DNA from 3 places in the Rahnella perminowiae genome. Region 1 is predicted to be linked to each of the others. Evidence: predicted binding sites of a transcription regulator. Region 1 holds the regulator's gene; each other region holds the start of a gene.
The links. The regulator PurR, encoded in region 1, represses purine synthesis genes. The targets are predictions, from matches to a motif close to CANGCAAACGTTTGCNTG.
Positions count from the first base shown of each region.

Region 1 (5,422 bases):
TCTCAGCAGTTTCTTTGATCAACTGCTGCAGCTCGCCGCGCTGGAACATCTCAACCACGATGTCGCAGCCGCCAACCAGTTCGCCGTCCACCCACAATTGTGGGAACGTTGGCCAGTTAGCAAACTTTGGCATCTCAGCACGGATGTCCGGGTTCTGCAGGATATCCACGTAAGCAAAACGTTCGCCACAGGCAGAAAGCGCCTGAACAGCCTGAGCAGAGAAACCGCAGCTTGGCAGTTTTGGCGAACCTTTCATGTACAGCAGAATCGGGTTTTCAGAAACTTGCTTCTGAATCTTTTCAATAGTTGGAGTAGTCATTTCTTGCTTCCTCAAGCCGGTACAGGCTGTCACGATCATTGCTCTTCACGCGCAGCACAAAGAGACGGTGTACAATCACAATACCTTCTATTGTAACGACGGCAGCCATCAGATAAAAACGCCATTTTTTGTGGGGTCTTTCTCAGTGCTGACAATTTATTTAACCATTTTTAGCGGGTGCGCTCAGGCTCACATATTTAAACATTCATCGGGAATAACATTTCCGGCGTTCATCAATCCGATCTAATTTGCAGAATTCCACTGATTAACTCAAATATTAACATCATGAAAAACGGTCATTTTTTTGACTAAAAATGGCGGTTATTTCGACATAAAAAAAGCTATTAACTTTTTCTCACAATATGATCTAGAATCGAGGCAATTCGTGCTTTTTTGTCGGGTTCTTTTAGGCAATACTCTGACATCCCTGATGTTTAACCTACCACTCATGGTAACGAAGCTATGCGCTTACTGTTCACGCTTTTTGTGCTGCTCTTTACCCAGCTGTTTTTAAATATGGCACATGCGTCGCCACAGACTCGTGTCTCTGCCGATCAGCGTAAAAGTCATGTTAATCAGGCTGCGCCGGAAGAACGACGAAAGCGAAAAACGGTTGCTGCGAAAAACAGTAAAAAAACGAAAACCGCGCCCGTCACAGAACAAAAAACTCAGGATAAGAATTCGAAGAAGAAAGTGAAAAGCACCGAACTGGTTAAACGAAAGACCACGACGGAGAGAAGCGCCAAAACGCGGGCCGAAAGTAAAAAAGAAAAGACACTCAAGACCACGCGGGCCGAGAGCAAAACAGAGAGACATAGCAAAACCCGTACCCTCGCGAAAAACAGCACGGAAAAGGCCGGTAAAAAAGAAGCCTATGGCCGGCACCGTAAAGGTAAGAAATTCGAAGAAGACAGCAAACCGATTACGCTAAGTGCAACACATAAAAAACGCTATCAGCATGCTCAGCAAACGGCCATGACCAAACTGATGCACCAGGTAGGAAAACCGTATCGCTGGGGCGGAACCTCGCCGAATACCGGTTTTGATTGCAGCGGCTTAGTTTATTATGCCTACAAAGATTTGATCCGTATAAAAATGCCACGTACAGCAAATGAAATGTATCACCTGCGCGATGCCGCTCCGGTCAAACGCGGCGAACTTGAAAGCGGTGATCTGGTGTTCTTCAGAATCAATAACCGCGGCGCGGCAGACCATGTTGGGGTTTACGTTGGCAACGGCAAGTTTATTCAGTCTCCAAGAACGGGCGAAGACATTAAAATTACTTCTCTTGGCGATGATTACTGGCAAGACCACTATGTAGGCGCACGTCGGGTAATGACCCCTAAAACGATCCGATAATAAACAATTCGTTAAGTCTGAAGGTTCGCTAATCAGCCATTGAATAGCATTTAACGAAGCGTTTCTGCAGGGAAGAACATCGGCGGTAACGGTCACTGCGTAACATTGAAAAGGGCGACGCCTGTGACAGGCGTCGCCCTTTTTTATGGCGGATCACTTATTGAATCAGTTCATTATTGCAGTGAAGCTGAAAGCGATAATCATAAGCAAAGCGCATACCGTGGTGATCAACGATAATTTCAGGTTGCTGTCCATCAAACCCCCTTTCGGATCAAATTGTGGCATTTCTTAATACCACACTCATTGTGTGCCAACGCATTTTCTCATAATTAACCTTTAAAATCTTGTGTTGAATGACAATGCGTTCCTGAGAATTTTGCTTCCACTTTCCTGCATTATAAGAGAAAATTGTCGGTTAACACGTCTGTGTGCCGGTCGATTTCACCCGAGAGCATTTCGCGCCTCATTCTGAAGAATCCACCCAATGATTTCACTGCCCTTTGAGAAGCCAGCAGTTAAATCCTCGCAGGCAAACGATTAACATAATGCTAACGTGCTGAAGCACGTGAGTTCAGGAGTCATTGTTTACATGGCAACGATTAAAGATGTCGCAAAGCGCGCTGGCGTTTCCACTACAACCGTGTCGCACGTCATCAATAAAACACGTTTCGTCGCCGAAGAAACCAAAGAAGCGGTTCTCCTTGCAATCAAAGAGTTACATTACTCTCCGAGTGCTGTAGCCCGCAGTCTGAAGGTCAATAACACTAAAACCATCGGCCTGCTGGCCACCTCAAGCGAAGCGCCCTATTTTGCCGAAGTGATTGAAGCCGTGGAAAACAGCTGCTTCTCCAAAGGCTATACGCTGATTTTGTGTAACTCGCATAATAACCTGGAGAAACAACAGGCCTACCTGCAAATGCTGGCGCAAAAACGCGTCGACGGCTTGCTGGTGATGTGCGCGGAATACCCTGATGAATTGCTCAATATGCTCGAAGAGTACCGCTCGATTCCCATGGTGGTCATGGACTGGGGTGAAGCACGCAAGAACTTTACCGACAGCATTATCGATAACGCTTTCGAAGGTGGTTACATGGCCGGTCGTTATCTGATTGAACGCGGTCATCGTGATATTGGCGTGATCCCCGGGCAACTGGCGCGTAATACCGGCGGCGGCCGCTTCCAGGGTTTTGTGAAAGCACTGACTGAAGCCAATATTCCTCTTCGTGACGAATGGGTAGTTCAGGGTGATTTCGAACCAGAGTCTGGCTACCAGGCAATGCATAAGATTCTGATGCAAAAGCATCGTCCGACTGCCGTGTTTTGCGGCGGCGATGTGATGGCAATGGGTGCAATTTGTGCCGCAGACGAACTCGGCCTTCGCGTTCCTCAGGATATTTCCGTGATCGGGTACGACAATGTGCGTAACGCCCGTTACTTCTCCCCGGCGCTGACAACCGTGCATCAGCCGAAAGAACGTCTGGGTGAAATGGCCTTTACGATGTTACTGGACAGAATTGTCAGTAAGCGTGAAGAGTCCCAGACCATCGAAGTGCATCCGAAACTGGTCGAGCGCCGTTCAGTCGCCGACGGCCCGTACCGTGATTACCGTCGTTAACAAATCACAAACGCCTGCCTGTGCAGGCGTTTTTTCTAATCGCGCAGCCATTCCTGATTCATGGTGTCTGTATCGCCCATGTATTCCAACAGCCAGCTCAGTGAAGGTGAAGGATTGCTTTGATCCCACGTCAGGCAGCACGGGCTGTCAGGGAATATATTCTCCAGTGCCAGCACCTGTAATTTTCCCTGTTCAATCCACGGCATGACCTGGTGAACCGGCATCATACCCACGCACAATCCTTCAGTCAGGCATTCCAGCGCACAGGTCCAGTCCGGCACGACCAGACGCCGCTGGTTATCGAGCGTCCAGGTATCACGCTTCGGCAATGTCCGGGAAGTATCTTCCAGGCACAATGCCGGATAAGGTCGCAGTTGATCATCGTTCAGCGCACCGGATAGCTGCGCCAGCGGATGTTGCGGGCTGACGACACAATGCCAGTCCATAAATCCCATATCACGAAAACTGAAGCGCCCGCCAACCGGTATCGCGCGCGTAGCGCCGATCGCCACGTCTGCACGCCCGTCGACCAACGCATCCCAGACACCGTTAAACACTTCCGAGTGAATAATGAGTTCGGTATCCGCAAAATGGCGATAAAAATCGAGCACCAGACGCCGTGTCCGTGCGGGTTTGACAATCCGGTCGACCGCCACACGTAATTCGCCGCGCCAGCCGTTCGCCACCTGCTGACACTGCCGGCGGGTGGCTATCATTTTTTTTGTCATAACCCGTGCTTCATCGACAAAAACCTTTCCCGCTGGCGTCAGCACTACGTCACGATGTCGACGCTCAAACAACGGCACGGCCAGCCATTGTTCAAGCTGGCGGACGGTGTAACTGATGGCAGAAGGCACACGGTGTAAGTCCTGCGCAGCTGCACTAAAACTGCCGGTTCTTGCGACAGCATCAACCACTTCGAGAGCGTATTCTGACCACATAATCCAGCCTTCAATTTTTTTGATAGCAGAGTGCAAATATTAACGTTTCACAAGCCTGTTATCAAAGCGTTAAACTCCGCCCCCGGTATGAAATCTGCGTCACATCATCTGCAATAAATAAATTAACGAGACAATAATGAAACCCTCCTTTGGATTTATGCTCTATCTTGCGGGTCTGAGCATGCTGGGCTTTTTAGCCACCGATATGTATCTGCCTGCGTTCAGTGCCATGCAAACCAGTCTGATGACCAGCCCCGGGATGATCAGCGCAAGTCTGAGCATTTTTCTCGGTGGATTTGCTGTTGGTCAGTTGCTGTGGGGGCCACTGTCGGACAGAATCGGCCGTAAACCGGTATTGCTTCTTGGTCTGATACTTTTTGCGTTCGGCTGTCTGGGTGTTATCTGGGTTGAGAATGTACGCGCTCTTCTGGCTCTGCGTTTCTTACAGGCCATAGGCGTGTGTGCTGCCGCAGTCACCTGGCAGGCTATCGTTGTTGACCGTTTTTCTGCCGATGTGGCAAAAAAAACTTTTGCCAGCATTATGCCGTTAGTGGCGCTTTCTCCGGCTCTTGCACCGTTGCTGGGTGCCTGGGTGCTCAATCATTTTGACTGGGAAGCTATTTTTGCCCTGCTGACCGTCGTTGCCATCGCTTTAGTGCTGACGACGCTGACTCTGCGTGAAAACAAACCGGCAAAAGACGCAAAGGCAGATAAAACCGGCTTTACGACTTTATTGAAATCGCCTGTTTACAGCGGGAATGTCATGATTTATGCCGCCTGTTCAGCGGGTTTCTTTGCGTGGCTGACGGGCTCACCGTTTATCCTGAGCGATATGGGCTATTCACCCGGTGCCATCGGGCTGAGCTATGTTCCGCAGACTATCGCTTTCCTGCTCGGTGGTTTTGGTTGCCGTGTTCTGATCAACAGGCTGGACGGCAATAAAATTCTGCCATGGTTACTGACTGGTTACGGCATCAGTATGGTGGCCTTGTTCTGTGTGGCTATGTTCACAAATGCCGGGCTGACAAGTTTGCTGATCCCTTTCTGTCTGATGGCTTTGGTGAATGGTGCAACCTATCCAATTGTTGTCGCAAATGCATTAATGCCATTTCCTGCTAATACAGGTAAGGCGGCAGCGTTGCAGAATACCTTGCAGCTTGGGCTTTGCTTTCTTGCCAGCATGCTGGT
Region 1 covers NZ_JAFMOT010000188.1:251,953-257,374, forward strand. The annotation lists gene J1781_RS24725 (Grx4 family monothiol glutaredoxin) at 1-319, opposite strand, end outside; gene J1781_RS26375 (hypothetical protein) at 300-428, opposite strand; gene J1781_RS24730 (C40 family peptidase) at 782-1,678, shown strand; gene cydH (cytochrome bd-I oxidase subunit CydH) at 1,844-1,963, opposite strand; gene purR (HTH-type transcriptional repressor PurR) at 2,268-3,293, shown strand; gene punR (DNA-binding transcriptional activator PunR) at 3,329-4,234, opposite strand; gene punC (purine nucleoside transporter PunC) at 4,371-5,422, shown strand, end outside.

Region 2 (5,422 bases), on a different contig from region 1:
TACGCAGCGTGGTGCGGCTTTCGCTGTACACCGGCTTGTCACCAGAAGAAATGATGAAGCGGTCACCGGTTTCGACGCTGCCGAGGTAATGCGTGCAATCCGCCAGACCAAAATCAGCCAGCGTTTTCTCAACCGCTTCACGGTCTGATGCACGGATCTGGATCACCGCGCCCAGTTCTTCGTTGAACAATGCCGCCAGCGCATCAGTGCCCAGCGCCGCGATATCTGCGGTCAGGCCGCAATGCCCTGCGAAGGCCATTTCAGCCAGCGTCACCAGCAGACCACCGTCGGAACGGTCATGATATGCCAGTAATTTCTGCTCAGACACCAGCGCCTGCATGGCATTGAAGAAGCCGCCCAGTTGCTCTGCGCTGCGCACATCCGCCGGCGTATTGCCGAGCTGACGGTAAACCTGTGCCAGCGCCGTTGCACCCAGTGCGTTATGACCGGCACCCAGATCCACCAGCAGCAACGCGGTGTCACCTTTATCGGTGCGCAGTTGTGGCGTCACGGTATGACGAACGTCTTCGACACGGGCAAACGCGGTGATCACCAGTGACAGCGGAGAGGTCATCTCGCGTTGTTCGTTACCTTCCTGCCAGCGGGTTTTCATCGACATGGAGTCTTTGCCCACCGGGATGGTAATGCCCAGCGCCGGACAAAGTTCTTCGCCTACCGCTTTCACGGCGGCGTATAAACCGGCATCTTCCCCAGGATGACCGGCCGCAGACATCCAGTTAGCCGAAAGCTTAACGCGTTTCAGGCTGCCGATTTCTACCGCCGCGATATTCGTCAGTGCTTCGCCAACGGCCATGCGACCGGAAGCGGCGAAATCCAGCAAGGCAACCGGCGCACGTTCGCCCAGTGACATCGCTTCGCCGTGGTAGCTGTCGAGGCTGGCGGTGGTGACTGCGCAGTCGGCTACCGGGATCTGCCACGGGCCGACCATCTGGTCACGTGCGACCATACCGGTGACAGTGCGGTCACCGATGGTGATCAGGAAGGTTTTCTCGGCCACGGCCGGCAGATGCAGAACACGGTTTACCGCTTCAGCAATCTGAATATTTTCCGCATTCAGGTTATCGCCTTTGGCTTTCAGCGTGGTGACGTCGCGGGTCATTTTTGGCGTTTTGCCCAGCAGCACATCCAGCGGCATATCTATTGGCTGGTTGTCGAAATGGCTGTCTTCCAGAGAAAGATGCATTTCTTCAGTGGCTTCGCCGATGACCGCATAAGGAGCGCGTTCGCGCTGGCAGATCGCATCGAACTGTTCCAGCTGCGCCGGAGAAACCGCCAGCACATAACGTTCCTGCGATTCGTTACACCAGACTTCCAGCGGGCTCATACCCGGTTCGTCGTTGAGGATATCGCGCAGCCGGAAACGGCCGCCACGGTTACCATCACTGACCAGCTCCGGCATGGCATTCGATAAACCGCCCGCACCGACGTCATGGATAAATAAAATCGGGTTGGCTTCGCCCAGTTGCCAGCAGCGGTCGATCACTTCCTGACAACGGCGTTCCATTTCCGGGTTGTCGCGCTGTACGGAAGCAAAATCCAGATCGGCATCAGACTGACCGGAAGCCATAGAAGATGCCGCACCGCCGCCCAGACCGATATTCATCGCCGGACCACCAAGAACGATCAGTTTCGCGCCAACGGTGATTTCACCTTTTTGTACGTGATCAGCACGGATGTTACCGATACCGCCCGCCAGCATGATCGGTTTATGATAACCGCGCAGCTCCGGGCCGTTGTGGCTGTTGACGTTTTCTTCATAAGTACGGAAGTAGCCCAGTAATGCCGGACGACCAAATTCGTTGTTAAATGCGGCCCCGCCCAGCGGACCGTCGGTCATAATATCCAGCGCGGTAACGATACGATCCGGCTTACCAAAGTCTTCTTCCCATGGTTGTTCAAAACCCGGAATACGCAGGTTGGAAACGGAGAAACCGACCAGACCGGCTTTAGGTTTCGCACCACGGCCGGTTGCGCCTTCATCACGGATTTCGCCGCCGGAACCGGTGGCCGCACCCGGCCACGGAGAGATCGCCGTCGGGTGGTTATGGGTTTCGACCTTCATCAGGATATGCGCCTGCTCCTGATGAAAATCGTACAGACCGTCTTTTGCATCAGCGTAGAAACGGCCGACCTGTGAACCTTCCATCACGGCGGCGTTATCTTTATACGCGGACAGCACGTGATCAGGGGTGTGTTCGAAGGTGTTCTTAATCATCTTAAACAGGGATTTCGGCTGCGTTTTACCGTCGATAATCCAGTCTGCGTTGAAGATTTTGTGACGACAGTGTTCTGAGTTTGCCTGTGCGAACATATACAGTTCGATATCCGTCGGGTTGCGCCCCAACGACGTAAAGGCAGCCATCAGATAATCAATTTCGTCCTGCGCCAGCGCCAGACCTAATTTGGTATTGGCGGCTTCCAGTGCGCCACGGCCCTCACCGAGGATATCCACATGTTGCACAGGGGCAGGCTGGTGCTGTGCAAACAGCGCGCTGGCGTCTTCCAGCTGGCCAAAGACGGTTTCCATCATGCGGTCATGCAGCAAGGCACCCAGTTCGCTCCACTGGGCTTCGGTCAGTTGCGGTGCCTGAACATAAAATGCCAGACCGCGCTCCAGACGCAGAACCTGTGACAGGCCGCAATTGTGTGCGATATCGGTAGCTTTGGAAGACCATGGAGAAATGGTGCCGGGGCGCGGGGTCACTAACAGTAAACGACCAGAAGGAGCATGTTCAGCGAGAGAAGGACCGTATTTCAGAAGGCGTTGTAACTTGGTTTGTTCGTCCGAATTCAGCGGCGCGCTGACATCGGCAAAGTGTACATATTCGGCGTAAATATCGCTGACCGGAAGGCGGACTTCCTGACAACGGGACAACAATTTATTAATGCGAAAAGCCGACAAAGCGGGCGAACCACGCAGTATTTCCATAATGACAGATCTCTCGTCTTCGAAGACACTGACCACAGTGCTTCATTGGGCGCAACAGGGGGAAAACGCGGGCTATTATAAAGAAAGCTGGCGTCCGACGAAACCGTTTGCGCAGGGAAACTTGATATTCATTTATAGGCCCACATATCTTGCGGGTATCATGAATAAAGTTGCAGACTGCCGTTTTGTTGAGCAAAATGCGTCAGCACTGGGGATATAACCATACTAACTGCACAGCATAGCGTAAAAAAACAAGAGCGCCGCAGCGAGATAACTATTTGACGCGACTAAAAATTAATTATGTCCTGATGGGGATCGCCGCCCTGTTACTGGCGCTGGCTTTATGGCCCGCAGTCCCGTGGCACAGAGGTGAAGGCGACCAGCTGGATCACATAAAATCCCGTGGAGAATTGCGCGTAAGCACGCTCAATTCTCCACTGACTTTTATGGAATCTCCGGAAGGTAATCTCGGCTTCGATTACGAACTGGCTAAACGCTTTGCAGATTATCTGGGCGTGCGGCTGGTCGTGACACAGCACACTACCATCGAGAGCATGTTTGACGATCTGGACCATGATCATACTGACCTGCTGGCTTCCGGGCTGGTATATAACAATGCGCGGCTGAAAAACTACCGCGCCGGTCCGGAGTACTATTCCGTTTCCCAGCAGCTGGTTTACCGGCAGGGTGCCGTGCGTCCGAAAAGCTTTGCGGACATCAAAGGCTCGCTGGTGGTGTCTGCCGGCAGCGCACATATCGCCACACTCGAAGACGCCAGGAAAAAGTATCCCGACCTCACATGGACCACGACCGATAAGATGTCGCCACGCGATTTGTTGCAGCAAGTCGAGAACGGCAAACTCGATTATACGCTGGGCGATTCGGTGACTATCGCGCTGATGCAGCGCGTCTATCCGCGTCTGGCGGTGGCTTTTGATGCCACTGATGACGAACCCGTGACCTGGTACTACCGCAAGCAACCTGATGACGACAGCCTCTCGGCCGCCATGCTGGACTTTTTCAGCCAGATTTCTGAAGACGGTACACTGGAAAAGCTGGAGGAGAAATATCTCGGGCACGTGGGCGATTTTGATTACGTCGATACCCGGACTTTCCTTAACGCCATCGACAGTACGCTACCGGATTTACAGCCGCTGTTTGAAAAATATGCCGGGAATATTGACTGGCGTTTACTGGCTGCCATCGCCTATCAGGAGTCACATTGGGATCCGCAGGCGAAATCCCCGACCGGCGTACGGGGTGTGATGATGCTGACCCGTGCAACCGCTGGCGGGCTGAATGTCGACGACCGTACTGACGCCGAACAGAGCATTCGCGGCGGTGCCCAGTATCTGTCGCATCTGATGGATAAAATGCCGGAATCAATTCCGCAGGATGAACGGATCTGGTTTGCCCTTGCCGCTTATAACATGGGTTATGGTCATATGCTGGATGCCCGTAAGCTGACGGCGCAGCAAAAAGGCAATCCTGACAGCTGGGCTGATGTGAAGCAACGCTTGCCGATGCTGAATCAGAAACGCTTCTTCAGCCGGACGAGTTACGGATATGCGCGTGGTACGCAGGCGTATAACTATGTGGAGAATATCCGTCGTTATCAGCTGAGTCTGGTGGGATACCTGATGGAAAAGGAAAAACAGCAGGCACAGAAAGCCGCCTTACAGGCTCAGTTAGGTCAGGGGTATCCGGTGGTCAATGCGCAGGAAGCCCTGGCACCGTAAGGCTGGCAGGCCTGTTTATCAGGCCTGTTCATCCGACGCATTACCCGCCTGAGCAGCACGCTCTGCCAGTCGCAGCGCTTTTTTCTGACTGCGGCGAAAACGGAAAAAACGACTCAGTTGTTCCGAACAGGCTTCTGCCAGTACACCCGCAGTAATGTCTATCTGATGATTCATGCCCGAATGGCGCAGTATATCGAGCAACGATCCCGCAGCACCGGTTTTAGCGTCAGCGGCACCATACACCACGCGGCGGATCCGGCTGTGGATCATCGCCCCGGCGCACATAACACAAGGTTCCAGCGTGACGTAAAGTGTGGCGTCAAGCAGGCGATAATTGCATATAGTGTCACCGCCCTGACGTAATGCCATGATTTCCGCATGCGCTGTCGGATCATGATGACCGATAGACCGGTTCCAGCCTTCGCCAATCACCTGATTGTCTAAAATCAGCACTGCCCCCACCGGCACTTCGCCTTCGTCCTGCGCTTTCAGCGCCAGCGTCATGGCATACCGCATCCAGTGTTCATCATCATTTATTACTGCCAATTCTGCGTCTGCCACTTCAACCTCAATTATTTTTTACCGGCAGACATTTTAGCTGAATTTTGTGCTGGCCGTTATTCGAGTTGCTGTAACTCACCCTGTTTACTGACGCGAAAACGGTGTTCACAAAAGAACAATAACGGGTTGTCCTGCTTACTGTCGCTGTATCCGCTGTAAAGTTTAAGCGGAG
Region 2 covers NZ_JAFMOT010000179.1:29,830-35,251, reverse strand. The annotation lists gene purL (phosphoribosylformylglycinamidine synthase) at 1-2,950, opposite strand, end outside; gene mltF (membrane-bound lytic murein transglycosylase MltF) at 3,229-4,689, shown strand; gene tadA (tRNA adenosine(34) deaminase TadA) at 4,708-5,235, opposite strand; gene yfhb (phosphatidylglycerophosphatase C) at 5,307-5,422, opposite strand, start outside.
Region 2: the regulator PurR is predicted to act here: its motif matches at 3,047-3,064, upstream of purL (phosphoribosylformylglycinamidine synthase).

Region 3 (5,422 bases), on a different contig from region 1:
TTCGCCGATTCTGCGAACATTCTTACCGTTAAGGGCTTTCTGGTCTTTTCTATGTCCTTACGCTTAACCTTAAACCAGCGAGTGAAAAACGGAAGGTTTTCCCAAGGAAAGTAGAAGGACCAATTTACAACTGACAGATCCACTTTAAAGGTTTTTTCATAGGCTTCGAGGGCATATACGAAATCATCACCCGGAGCAAAATCTTGTAGCTCTGTATCAAACTCAAGCGGCACTTCCCTTTTCAAATCGAAATCGTAGTAACCAGGTATTTCCTCGCGGAACATTAATAAGACTTTTTCTTCCATTAAAAGTACGTCCATGCAATACGATCTTCTGGACGTGCTATTAAATTATATTTTGATCTGGTTTCGGCGGCCACCTGCTGAATTAATATGACTGCCATTGCATATCCAACAAAGGGGACATATCTATCAGTGCAGCCCATTTCGTGGTTTTTCGCATAGTCAAGGTATTGAACGACTTACCAACCGGCGTCCACGCTCTAAGGCCAAAGGGCAGTTTGGCTTGCTTTAAAAGGGCCCTCGATAGCTTTGACGCTACGCTGGTTCCCGGTATTGCAGTTACCATCTTGCCCGGAACCGGAATGTAAGGCTGCCCTGTAATAATGAGAACTGTAGCCGTAGTATCCAACCCAAGGTGGTTTGATAAGCTTTCAATAAAAATTAGACCAAATAACTCTTGGTTACTCAGATTGGCATGCCCGTGATAAAAGTACGTTCCGCTCAGCTCTTCAGTCGTATCCATTTCAATATCCTTTTGATTAGAGGGGTTTTAGAATACCGCCGCTTTCATACGCAGACAATTGTTCCCTGACACCGAATCCCCTTTCTGCCCGGCGTGTCACTTTAATCACATCGTCTGACTTAACATCTCGTAACGGTTTTTCATGTCCGCCATTCCCTGCGCTATTTTCTCCCCGGTAGCATCCGCACCAGTGTATTGTCACGCAGACGATAATGATGCCAGAGCGCCGCCAGAGCGTGTAAACCAATCAGGTAATAACCCGTATTGGCCAGCCACATATGCACTGTTTTAAGCTGCCTTTGCAATTCCATATCCGGGAAAACACTTTTTGGCATCATGATGTTAAACATTGTCCAGTCATGACCGGCGTAATATTTCGATAAAATACCCAGTACGGGTAATCCGATAAACATCAGATAAATCACCGTGTGCGTTAGCACCGCAAGATTATGTTGCCAGCGGGGTGGCGCAGGTTTAACAGGCGGCGTGCTATACATTGCACGCACAAACACCCGTACACACATCAGAAATAATACGCAAAAACCCAGACTGTAATGCGTCAGTGTTAATAGTTCGCGTACCTGAGAGCCCCTGGCGAACGCCCCCTTGATATCCATCGTAGTATAAGTAAAAACGACTAAAACCAGCACCAGCCAGTGAATCACAATTTGCACAGAGGAGTATCGGCTACGCATAGAAGTTCCGGTAAACGAAGATACGTTAACCTTACTTCCCAAGACTTAAGCTTACATTAAGAACAATGCGGGATAGCAATGAAAGGGGAAAAAAACAGAACAGTGAAACGTTTAAGAGAGGAAATAAGAAAATAAAAACTGACAGTGAACCGCATTTCCTGCCCGGCTAAAAAGCAGGGCAGAAGAAACTCAGCACATCAACCGTTCGGTTAGCGCGCGATCAGGAAACTTTCCAGTGTAGCGCCAGCATCCAGTGCTGCTTTGATGGCAGAAGGTGTACGGCCCTGACCAGTCCAGGTTTTTTTAGAACCGTCAGTGTCGGTGTACTCATAAAGAGCAGGACGTGGCTTGCGTTTGGCTTTGGTGGTGATTTTCGCACTCTGATGACCCAGAAGATCATCAATCGCGATGCCGTCGTTTGCCAGCATTTCGCGATATTTCAGTAATTTTTCGTCGCGCTCTTGTTGCTGTGCACTGCGCGCTTTTGCATTTTCGCGAGTTTCTTCCACAATGGCGGTCAGTTTTTCAAGGATTTCTTCCAGGGTACTCAAAGGCATTTCGCGAGCCTGAGCCCGAAGTGTACGGATATTATTCAAAACGTTTAATGCATTGTCCATGATGTGCTCACTTTAGAGGCGTTTCATTAAATTAGTCACTCTGATTCTACACAAACAAATAATGATATCAATTGCGTCAGGATAATATTACACCTTATTACACAATTCCTGTGTGAGTCGCTTCGGTTTATTGAATTTTAATGCATTATTTTATAAGAACAGATGATGGATTAATAAATCTCCCCGCACAAACCTCCCTGAGCAGCCCAAAATAAGCAGAAAAAAATTGTTAAGCTAAATTTTCCCCTCTTTATAATAGTATCGCTGCGTGAATAACATGCGGTGCTATTATGTACAAACAGGGTCATTTCTTTTCTTTTGGCGCGGCCCTCAGTACCTGGCTTATTCATAGCGCTAAATAACGCCTTGCCATAAACCCTAACTCCCTGCCGAAACCGCCAAAAAGCATTTTCTGCACAAAAAATGAAATGAAGTTTATGCTGCGGCCCATTAAAATGTGATTTACATCACATAGGGATTTTATTGACTCCATGTTTAAGACAATTTTTGTTGTTTGCGCGGCGTGCGTGGTACTGAAACTCGCGCTGGACTGGCAGATTATTTTGCAGGTTGCGGAAGGTTAACCGTCAGCTGACGGGCCAGAGCCGCAAATTCTGTCAGATTGCGGGTTAACACGCCGCGTCGCCATATCAGCCATGTGGTCAAAAACGATAATTATCGGCCAGCGGCCAGATGCTCACCGTGCTGCTGCCCGGCATACTTTCCAGCATACTACGTGGCATCAGCGCCAGACCGCCTCCGGCTATCACACAAGCCAGCATGCCGTGATAGGACTCCATTTCGTAAATTTTCCCCGGTGCAGCGCCATCATCCGCAAACCAGCTTTCGAAATGACGGCGATAAGAGCAGTTCGACCGGAATGCATAGAGAATCTCCCCGTTAACATCCTGACCGCGTGTCACAGAACCGTGGATGAAAAGTGAAGTGCACATTCCGCAGACATGGGGGGTGACATGTGCCCCTTTTTGTACTCATTTCAAAAACACCTAACCTGTAACCAGGTGAAAATATCCTCTTTTACTTTCGCGTTAATTGTGGCAGGAGATTAATTAACAAAGAATTAGCAATTAAAGCTAAAGGTCATTACATGAAAAGGTATTTATTAGCAATGCCCGCTGAATATTTCAGGTGCGTTAACCTCTTTATTCATTAACGGTGCAACTCAAGATCCGATTTAGAAAAATGACCTGATGAGGAGTAAATCCATGAAAGGCTTAGTGAATGATGTCTTGTCTATATTCTCACCCAAAGCGGTTAAGCCTGTTTTGGTCCGCCCGGGGTTATCACATCGCGAGATTGCCTCGCTGCAGGCCGTCGGTGTGACCACGGTGTCCTGGGCTACCTCCATGGAAGAACTCAATAACGCATTTGTTAAAAAAGCGCTGGATGCCGGTGCCGTCGGCTACCACATTACCCATGTGGAATCGCACAAACCAGGTAAAGAGCAGCAACACGTCATGGCTGCCACCGCGACCTTTTACCATATCAATCACAAAGTGGCTTATGGCTGATGTGTATGGAAGGGCGCTATAAAAATGCCGTGTGCATGCGGCGTTTAGACATTAATAATCCCCCACCCACCTTTCGGCGGATGGGGATTTCTGCAACCTCCTGGCATGAAACCGAATTACATCTGGGTCAATCATGTAACCCGCTGCAACGCCCGAAATTTCTCTGGAAAGCACCCGTCATTTCCGCAGTTAACCCGTTGGTTTAGCTCACTCAATTACGCTATAGTGCGTGCGCCGCGGCAAAATCCGCTGCCGGGTTTCGCAGCCTGAATACCACGTTAGAAACACATATGTCATAATTATGTGTTGAGCCTTCCTGTACCTGTCAAACGCAGAGATATCGTGTTTGTACATTCAATGGTGGCTCAGGCAGGGCAACCTTCGGGTTGGCCGGGTTTCTAACGTTCGCCGGTACTGCGAACCCTGTCTGAGCTTCCACCAATAAGAGTTTCGCAGCTCTGTCGGTGGTTTATATCCACACGTTAGAGATTCAAAACATGAAACTATCACATACCCCTACGTTTCTGCCCTTCTGCCCTGCTGTTCCTGCGCTGTCAAAAACAGGAGTAACCCGTCATGAATAATCACGACTGGCATCAGGCTGATATCATTGCCGCATTGCGTAAGAAAGGCACCACGCTGGCCGCCGTTTCCCGTGCTGCCGGTCTGAGTTCCTCGACGCTGTCTAACGCACTTTCAAGACCCTGGCCGAAAGGCGAGCTCCTGATTGCCCAGGCACTGGAAATACACCCAAGCACCATCTGGCCAAGCCGGTATTTTGATCCCAAGACCCGTAAACGTATTCAGCGGACGGTGAGATCGTCGCACAGAATATAGAAATTGATATCAGGGTGCGGAATGCGCCCTTTTTAGTGGCCGTTTTAAAAATTTGCTAATCTGCCACCGCGACCTTTTACCATATCAATCACAAAGTGGCTTATGGCTGATGTGCATGGAAGGTAGTTTTGACATAAAAACGCTGCAGCCCGTGGAGTTTGCGGCGTTATTTATTGATAATAAAGCGTATTGAAGACCATTCATTGCCCGCGCGGTAAGCTGGCAGAACGCATCCCCTTCTCGCTGAGGCATCATCATTCTCTTTTTCTTAATGATAATTACGGGTAAGATTAGTCCGAATAATAACATGTAAGGAAATAGAAATGGGATCTATGGTTTTTTGTAGAGGATGCGGAAAGGAGATCCATGAGTCGGCTAAATCATGCCCTCATTGTGGAGCAACTCAAAACGTTAATCCTCAGGGAACTAAAAGCAGGGTTGCTGCAGCTTTGTTGGCTTTCTTCCTGGGTGGTTTTGGTGTTCATAAGTTTTATCTGGGTAAAATCGGGCAAGGATTCTTATACCTCATCTTCTGCTGGACGTTTATTCCTTCAATAATTGCCTTCATTGAATTCATTATTTATCTGTGTGATTCAGATGAAAACTTCGCCAAAAAATACGGTTGAGTGAATTATTTGATTATAAAAGCCGCTTTCAAAAGTGGCTTTTTAGAATCTACTAAAAACTGCGTGAAGTGTTGATAAAAAAACCCACACCCACCTTTCGGCGAATGCGGGTTTCAGTCATCTCTGTATGTTAAATCACATTACATCTGGATCAGATGTTTGATTTTCACGTCCGGATTGGTATCGGCAGCGTAATCAACACCGTTCAGGCCAAAGCCGAACAGACGCATGAACTCGCTTTTATAACCCGCAAAATCAGTCAGTTCAGCGATGTTGTCGTTAGTGACTTCATTCCACAGTTTACCGACTTCTTCCTGCACTTCCGGCGCGATCTCTTTGAGGTCAGCGCG
Region 3 covers NZ_JAFMOT010000184.1:204,392-209,813, forward strand. The annotation lists gene J1781_RS19145 (DUF1493 family protein) at 1-320, opposite strand, end outside; partial or broken gene J1781_RS19150 (STM2901 family protein) at 305-765, opposite strand; gene cybB (cytochrome b561) at 927-1,460, opposite strand; gene J1781_RS19160 (H-NS family histone-like protein) at 1,670-2,077, opposite strand; partial or broken gene J1781_RS19165 (LysR substrate-binding domain-containing protein) at 2,636-3,009, opposite strand; gene J1781_RS19170 (YdgH/BhsA/McbA family protein) at 3,304-3,609, shown strand; gene J1781_RS19180 (helix-turn-helix domain-containing protein) at 4,186-4,446, shown strand; gene J1781_RS19185 (TM2 domain-containing protein) at 4,770-5,072, shown strand; gene fabV (enoyl-ACP reductase FabV) at 5,213-5,422, opposite strand, start outside.
Region 3: the regulator PurR is predicted to act here: its motif matches at 1,561-1,578, upstream of cybB (cytochrome b561).